One region of the Tindallia texcoconensis genome, then DNA from elsewhere that is predicted to be linked to it. Evidence: riboswitches for the same ligand, from Rfam matches in the RefSeq annotation. Region 1 holds a riboswitch; the other holds the start of a gene.

Evidence for each region. Region 1 has a riboswitch for S-adenosylmethionine ahead of ACZ47N_RS04595 (MetQ/NlpA family ABC transporter substrate-binding protein). Riboswitches for the same ligand answer to the same signal wherever they lie in the genome.
Region 2: it holds a riboswitch for S-adenosylmethionine, as region 1 does, so the genes downstream of both, ACZ47N_RS01115 (O-acetylhomoserine aminocarboxypropyltransferase/cysteine synthase family protein) here and ACZ47N_RS04595 (MetQ/NlpA family ABC transporter substrate-binding protein) in region 1, are expected to answer to the same signal.

What each region holds. Positions count from the first base shown of each region.
Region 1 is NZ_AP042431.1:979,247-983,673, reverse strand. It holds gene ACZ47N_RS04600 (bifunctional diguanylate cyclase/phosphodiesterase) at 1-1,752, shown strand, start outside; SAM riboswitch class I at 1,882-1,996, shown strand; gene ACZ47N_RS04595 (MetQ/NlpA family ABC transporter substrate-binding protein) at 2,130-2,936, shown strand; gene ACZ47N_RS04590 (methionine ABC transporter ATP-binding protein) at 2,971-4,008, shown strand; gene ACZ47N_RS04585 (methionine ABC transporter permease) at 3,992-4,427, shown strand, end outside.
Region 2 is NZ_AP042431.1:219,844-224,270, reverse strand. It holds gene ACZ47N_RS01125 (glycerophosphodiester phosphodiesterase family protein) at 3-1,796, shown strand; gene ACZ47N_RS01120 (arsinothricin resistance N-acetyltransferase ArsN1 family A) at 1,856-2,380, opposite strand; SAM riboswitch class I at 2,544-2,644, shown strand; gene ACZ47N_RS01115 (O-acetylhomoserine aminocarboxypropyltransferase/cysteine synthase family protein) at 2,722-4,002, shown strand; gene metA (homoserine O-acetyltransferase MetA) at 4,021-4,427, shown strand, end outside.

The sequences.
Region 1 (4,427 bases):
GTAACCGACCGTCGAGGGGTCTATATTTCATACAAAGAATTAGAAAAAGTGTATCAACGGGAGCTGGATCCTAATGTAGATACCATCAAAGAAACCCTTCAGGAAAAAGATTATTATACAGGGAGAATCCAAGGAGAATGGGTAACAGCATATCCCATTGAAAACGCAGGCTGGTATACCATTGTCTATCAATCTGTTGATATTCTTTATGATACAGTGAAACGAATGGTGGTCTTTAGTTTTGTCATTTTACTCCTCTTTTTCTTGATGTCAACCAGCATCACTCGAAGGAATATCCGTAGAATTACCCGTTCTTTTCAAGAGTTGCTGGCTCAAACTCGAGAAATTGCCAAGGGTAATTATGAAGAAAGAGTGAAAACCGATAGTTTTGAAGAATTTAATCAACTAGCGGATAGTTTTAATGGGATGGTAGATAAAATTCAAGAAAGAGACCAACGATTGCAGGAATTAGCCTACTATGATGAGGTAACAAAACTTCCTAATGTTAGTTATTTGAAGGAAGCCTTACGCAAAACCCTGGAGAACCACAGGGAAAAGCAAAAGAAGCTAGCGGTGATTTATTTTGATCTAGATCAGTTTAAACGCATTAATGATATCTATGGTCATGGTTTTGGAGATGAAATTTTAGCCCAGATTGGTGAAAAAATGGCTTATTTAAAAAAAGACACCGGGTTATTGGCTCGAATGAGCGGAGATGACTTTGTTAGTGTGTTGTCGGAAATGACAAATCCTGAAATGGTGTTGGAAGAAATCAATCGGATTCGCCATATTTTTGAATATCCTTTTTCCTGTAGAGAAACAGAAGTATATATAAATACAAGTTTTGGTATTGCGGTGTACCCAGATCACGGCCATACGGTGGAAGCCTTGCTTCAACATGCGGATACAGCCATTTGTGCTTCTAAAAAGCAAGGAAACAATCGGCATACATTTTTTCAAGAATCCATGAAATTTGATTTGATGAAAAAAATGGAACTGGAAAAAGGCTTGAGAAGGGCTTTGGAAAATAACGAAATGACACTTAACTACCAACCTCAAGTCTTTACGCATCCATTGAAAACAAGAGGCATCGAAGGTCTTTTACGCTGGGAACATCCGGTGTTGGGGGCGGTATCTCCTTATGAGTTTATTCCTGTGGCAGAAGAATCTGGACTCATTATCCCTATTGGAGAATGGGTGATATCTAAAGCTTGTGAGAAAATAGCGTCTTTTCAAGAGTCCCATCTCCGTGATTTAGTGGTTTCGGTTAATGTCTCTACATTGCAGTTGCGAAGTCGTGGATTTGTTGAGATGGTGAAACAGCAATTAAAGGGATCTGGGGTTAACCCAGCCTTGCTAGAACTGGAAATAACGGAGAGTGTCTTTATTCATTCTTTTGATGAAGCAGTGACCATCCTAAAGAAATTAAGAACTCTAGGAGTGAAAACATCTCTAGACGATTTTGGTACGGGCTTTTCTTCCTTATCCTATTTGAAAAATTTGCCCATCAACACCTTGAAAATCGATAAAGCTTTTGTCCAAGGAATGGAAAAAGATCAGAACACAAAAGTCATGATTCAATCCATTATAGCCATGGCTCATAAAATGGATTTAGATGTGATTGCAGAAGGCATCGAAACCGAAAAACAGCTTGATAGGATAAAATCCTATGAATGCGATATGGTTCAAGGCTATTTCGTGAGCCGCCCTCTTTCAGATGAAAATCTAAGGGCCTATTTTCAAAAAGGATAAAATTCTAAAAAGAAAAATTTAAAAAATAGTTGACAAAGCAGAAAATCCGTATTATTATTCTATACAGATTTAAAAATTTCCAAATAGAAAGCGTTTTAAGAGCAATACCAACAATCGAATAATATCAAACTCTTATCAAGAGTGGTGGAGGGACTGGCCCGATGAAACCCGGCAACCATAACTGTTTATCCCAAGGATAACAGCTAAAGGTGCTAAATCCTGCGGAATTTCCGGAAGATGAGAGAGTCAATATACTTACTAAATTGTCTCTCTGTCTTATACAGAGAGTTTTTTTATTGTTCAAAAGGGGGATGAGAGAAAAGGGTAGGACATGGCTAGGGTTTCAGAAAAAATTTAAATGGAAAAGGATGATAAAAATGAAAAAATTAAGTGGCGTATGGTTGGTTATATTGATTTTATTGGTCAGTGGTTGTGGCTCATCGAAAGAAACAACCACCTTGGATCCGGCTCACTTAACTATTGGGGTGACACCAGGACCCCATGAAGAAGTTATGGAGCAGGTGAAAAAAAAGGCTGCAGAAGATGGAATGGTTATCGAACTCCAAGTGTTTACAGAGTATGTAATGCCTAATATTGCATTGGCAGAAGGTGAATTGGACTTAAATATGTTTCAGCATAAACCATATTTAGAAAAGTTCAGGGAAGAAAGAAACCTTGATCTTGTGGATGTAGGATATACCATTAATTTTCCTATTGGTGTGTATGCAGAATCCTTAGAATCCATTGAGGAAATACAGGAAGGGGATGGAATAGCCATACCCAACGATCCGACCAATGGAGCCAGATCCCTTATTTTATTGGAAAGTGCTGGACTTATTAGGTTGGAAGAAGGCGTAGGCGTGGAAGCAACCGTCAACCATATTGCAGAAAACCCGCTGAATTTAGAATTCATTGAGCTAGAAGCCTCACAACTACCACGGCAATTAGGAGAGGTAACAGCGGCTGTCATCAACTCGAATTTTGCCATTGAATATGGATTTGTACCGACGGAAGATTCTATTTTGATGGAAGCCAGTGATTCTCCCTATGTCAATGTAGTGGCTGCCAGAGCAGAGAATCAAGAGGACCCAGCCATCCAACAATTGATGGAATACTATTATCAAGAAGATATTAAAGCGTTTATTGAGGAGAGATTTCAGGGATCCATTGTTCCTGGGTGGTAACAGAAATCATTTGTAAAGAGAGGGAAGAAGGCCAATGATTGAATTTCAAAATATCACAAAAGAGTTTAAAACAGAGACCCAAAGGAATATTGCCCTGGATCAAGTATCCCTAAAGGTTTCTCAAGGAGAAATCTATGGCATTATTGGTCATAGTGGCGCTGGAAAAAGCACCTTAATTCGAGTGGCGAATTTGCTGGAAAAGCCTACGTCGGGCCAGGTTGTTTTTAACGGGATGTCTTTAACCTCTCTTTCAGCAAAGGATCTTAGAAAAACAAGGCAGGATATGGGGATGATTTTTCAGGGATTTCATTTACTGGAAACTGCAACCGTGTATGAAAATATTGCCATCCCATTAAAACTAACGGGTCTGGATTTCAGAGAAATGAATAAACGGGTGAAGGAATACCTATCTGTAGTGGGTCTAGAGGAAAAAGAAAAGGCATATCCAGCCCAACTATCTGGTGGACAAAAACAGCGAGTGGCCATTGCCAGAGCTTTGTCTCTCCGGCCGAAAGTATTGCTATGCGACGAGGCAACCAGTGCTTTGGATCCAGAAACCACGGAATCTATCTTAGCCTTGTTAACACAGATTAATCGGGATTTTGGAATTACCATGTTACTGATTACTCATGAAATGCAGGTGATTCAACGTATTTGTGACAGTGTAGCCGTTATGGAAGCAGGTAAAGTAGTGGAAAAAGGGGATTTAACCCAGATTATATCGGCACCGAAACATCCGATCACAAAAAAATTCATCAACAGTCAGTTTCCCTCTGGAGCAGAAGAACTAGTGAATCAGCCATGGATGGATAGCCATCTGGTAGTAGAATTGTCTTTTGTAGGAAAGGTAGCGGATAAACCAGTTTTGGCTGAAGTGGCGAAAAAATTCCATGTATACCCCAATATTCTGTCGGGTAATATGGTGCCTCTTAAAAAACAGCATTACGGCAAATTATTGGTGCAATTGCAAGGAGACAAAGAAGAAACAGAAAAATCCTTGGACTATTTAAAAGCCAAGGGCATTGGCATAGATGTGGTGAGAGGAGGCGGTGATTATGAAGTTGTTTCTTGAAGAATGGGCGATGATTATTGTAAATGCAAGCATAGAAACTTTTCAGATGGTGGGAATTGCCATTTTCTTTGCCATTTTACTAGGGCTTCCATTGGGCATATGCTTGATTCTAACGAGAAAGGGAGGCGGCTACGAGAATAGGCTTCTCTATAATGGACTCAATGCCATCATTAATTTTTTTCGTTCCGTTCCTTTTATCATTCTTCTTTTCTTTATTTTACCCTTTACTCGTTTGCTGGTAGGGACTTCCATAGGGGTAAAAGGAGTGTTGGTTCCCTTGGTGATTCATACGGCACCTTTTGTAGCACGGTTAATGGAGTCAGCTCTTTTAGAAGTGAATCGTGGTGTCATTGAAGCGTATGAGGCTATGGGCATTACCACACCAAAGATTGTGTGGTATGTCATGATCCGAGAGGCAC
Region 2 (4,427 bases), 760 kb from region 1:
GAATGAGTCTTCGAAAAAATCTACTTGTACAGAGTTTTTATGACTTTCGGCAGCACTATCAAAAATACATTGCTTATGGATTGGTGTTTATGGTACTAAGTAGTTTTATTTTTGTGCCAATCTTATCCTATCTTTTTAATCGATTAATAATATCCTTTGGTTCTGGAGTGCTTTTGAATAGTCAGGCTTTTCGAATAGTTCTCAGCTATAGAGGGTTAATAGGATTGATTTTCATTGCATCTGTCGCAGTTATTATGATGATCGTCGAATTAGGTGGACTTATTGTATTAGTACAAAAAAAGTATTTTTCTAAAAATGTTTTTATTTCAGAGGCGATCTTTACGGCTATAAGAACAATACCAAGAATTCTCGGTATTGGTATGATTCACCTTATTTTTATCTTGTTAATCCTATCTCCGTTGATCGAATTACCAATATCGCCTGGTATAACTGGTGAAGTGCAAATTCCACCTAAAATGATGGACTTTATAGAAGGTTCTAAGATCATCATGTATTTTTATCAAGCTGTCTTATTGGTTTTTGTCTTTGTTTTACTGAGGCTTATTTTCACGGTTCATTTCATTCTTTTAGAAAAAACAACAACTAGAAAAGCTATTGGCTACAGTATTAAACTAACTCAAGGAAGAAATTGCATCATGCTAGTCAACTTGTTTATTCTGAATCTAGTGGTTTTAGGAGGCGGATTTCTTTTTTTAGCAGGCGCTTCCATGATACCATCTTACTTGGGGATTCGTGTTAGTGGTCTTCTGGAGACCTATTTACTTACATTAAATAGTTTTTTAGGCGTTTTACTTGCGATGGCATTGCTCCCTCTCAATATGATCTATTTAACAAGATTATTTTATCATTTAAGGCAAGATGCAGGTATGAAAGCTACGGATGAATTGGAAACCATGCGGAATTATACTTTAGAAAAACTTGAATGGTTAGTAAGTCGTTTGTTTAGAAGACGAAAACTTCTATTAGCAGTGATTTTGATGAGTGTTTTAGTAGGATCCTTTTTTCTTGGACATTCTTTAAATGAAAATTTGATGCATATAGGGCGAGATATAAAAATAGCTGCTCATCGGGGAGATCCTGTAAACGCACCAGAGAATACTATGAGTGCTGTTCGATCAGCATTAGATCAACATGCAGATTTCATTGAAGTGGATGTGCAATTATCTAAAGATCATGTAGTGATTTTAAATCACGATAGGGGACTGAGTAGGGTTGCGGGTATTCCAGAAAGACCTATAGAGCTTACTTTCCAAGAGTTGTCGCAGTTAGATGTGGGAAGTCGTTTTTCGGAGGCCTTCAAAGGGGAGTCTGTCGTATCATTAGATGAAGTATTAGAAGAAGTGAAAGGGAAAGCCAGTGTGATCGTGGACGTTAAAACATATGGCCCTGTCGATATTCTAGCGGTAGAAGTGGTTCGCTCAATAGAAAATGCAGATATGGTTGAGGATGCATATATACAGTCCTTTGATTATGAGTTTTTACAGCGTGTCCGAATACTTAACCCCGATATTAAATTGGGACAGATAATGTATTACGCTCTTGGAAACTTATCCCGGTTAGATGTGGATTTTTATGCCATCGATAAAAGTATGTTAGATAGGGATATCATCCGTCAGGCACGAGTAGATGAACGAGAAATATGGGTATGGACTGTGAATACAGAAGAAGATATTCGAGAGGTTCTGATGTATGATATTGATGGGATTATCACAGATTATGTGAGTCGTGTACAAGGCATCATTGGATATGACTCAGAGGCTATGGAAAATAAATAGGTATATGGTAAGTAGAACCTTCATAGAGATGAGGGTTCTACACTTTAAGGCTGGTTGTACTATGTTCCCATACTTTCTAATAATTGCTTTTCCATTATGGCGATATCTATCCATTTTCCATCAATTGTCCCTTGATTGTGATATGCACCGACGATTCGAAAGCCACGGCTAATATAAAGCCGCTTAGCTGCTTCGTTATGGTCTGGAGTGAAGAGAACGAGTTTATAAAATCCATTTTCTAGGGCTACTTTTTCTAATTCTTCTAATAATATTTTGCCAAGGCCTTTTCCTCTGTGATTCTCAGAAACATAGATTGAAAAATCTGCAACACCATCGTAGGCAGTTCGATAATGAAAGGAGTTCAAAGAAGCCCAGCCCATCATCTCATTTTGGTATTCAAGTACAAGGACTTGATAACGGGGATTTCTCGTCATAAACCATTCTTTCATTTCATCAAGATTCTTATACTCCGACTCCATTGTTGCATGGCGAGTTGCAATGCCTTGATTATAAATACGAGTAATGGCGGGAAGATCTTGTTTACGTGCCGAACGAATTTTATATTCACTGTGATTACTAGACAAATAGATTCCCTCCTGTTAACACTAAATAATTATATTTCCTCAGTATAACATAAAAATAAGCTACATTAAAACAGTTTTATGTGAAAAATCTAAAAAATTAAAAAAGAAAATGTTGACAGACTGTTTTAAGAATGGTAATATATTTATCAATTAAATAATGTAACTCTTATAATGAGTGGTGGAGGGACTGGCCCGATGAAACCCGGCAACCGGCAGAAAATGTACGGTGCTAAATCCTGTAGGTGACTACCTAAGAGATGAGAGACTCAATGTAATTAACCCTCTTTTGCACCTGCGAGAGAGGGTTTCTTATTCTCAAAAAAAATGAAGGAGTGATAAGAATGACTGAAGAAACGAGAAGGTTTGATACGTTGCAAATTCATGCAGGTCAGGAACCTGATCCTGCGACAGGATCTAGAGCTGTTCCTATTTATCAGACCACATCTTATGTGTTTGATAACGTGGATCATGCTGCAAAACTGTTTTCACTGGAAGAAGAAGGAAATATTTATACGCGTATTATGAATCCTACTAGTGATGTCTTTGAGAAAAGAATGGCAGCCCTTGAGGGTGGCGTAGGTGCGCTGGCAGTGGCATCTGGATCTGCAGCAGTGACGTATTCTATAATGAATATTGCCCAAGCGGGAGATGAAATAGTAGCTTCTAATGCATTATACGGAGGGACGTTCACCTTATTAGATGCACAAATGCCTAAGTATGGGATTAAAACAATCTTTGTAGAACCAGATGAACCTGATAATTTTGAAAAAGCCATTACTGAAAAAACGAAGGCTATATTTTTGGAAAGTATCGGTAATCCAAATATTAATCTGATAGATCTAGAAGCAGTGTCTCAAATAGCCCATCGTCATGGAATTCCAGTTATTATTGATAATACCTTTGCGACACCGTATTTATTTCAACCGCTCAATCATGGTGCTGATATAGTTGTTCATTCTGCAACAAAGTTTATTGGAGGGCATGGAACGAGTATAGGTGGTGTGATAATCGATGGTGGTAGTTTTGATTGGGAAGAGAGTGGAAAATTTTTAGGCCTAACAGAGCCAGATTCAACGTATCATGGGATTCGATATACAGAAACCTTTGGATCAGCGGCTTATATCGTTAAAATGAGAGTACAGCTATTGAGAGATATGGGAGCTGCCTTAAGTCCATTTAATTCCTTTATGTTTTTGCAGGGACTCGAAACCTTGTCCTTAAGGGTAGATCGCCACGTGAAGAATACAAGAAAAATTGTTTCATTTCTTAAAAAACATCCTAGGGTATCATGGGTGAACTATCCTGAAATAGAAGACAGTCCATACTTTGATTTATATCAGAAATACTTCCCAAAAGGTGTTGGATCCATCTTTACTTTCGGAATTAAAGGAGGAGTGGAGGCTGGAAAAACTTTCATTAATGCCTTGAAAGTATTTTCCTTGTTGGCGAATGTAGCAGATGCGAAATCCCTTGTCATTCATCCTGGCAGTACTACGCATGCACAGCTAACAGAAGAACAGCAAAGAGCTGCTGGGATTACGCCAGATATGATTCGAGTTTCTGTAGGACTTGAAGATGCAGAAGATCTTATTGAAGACTTGGATCAGGCGCTGAATAATTGAAAAAAAGGGGGAGAAACCATGCCAGTAAAAATACCAGACAATCTTCCGGCCTACGAAACATTAAATAAAGAAAATATTTTTGTAATGAATGAAACTAGAGCGTATTCACAGGATATTAGACCACTTAAAATCCTTATTCTTAACTTGATGCCAACAAAAATTACGACAGAAACACAGCTGTTAAGGGTGCTTGGAAATTCTCCATTACAGGTGGATGTAACTTTTTTGCATCCAGAAACTCATACATCTAAAAACACCTCACAAGAACACTTGAGGGCATTTTATAAAACATTCTCACAAATCAAAAATGAAAAGTTTGATGGGATGATTATGACAGGGGCCCCAGTAGAAAAATTACCCTTTGATGAAGTTTCTTATTGGGAAGAATTACAAAATATATTGGAGTGGAAAAGAACTCACGTTTT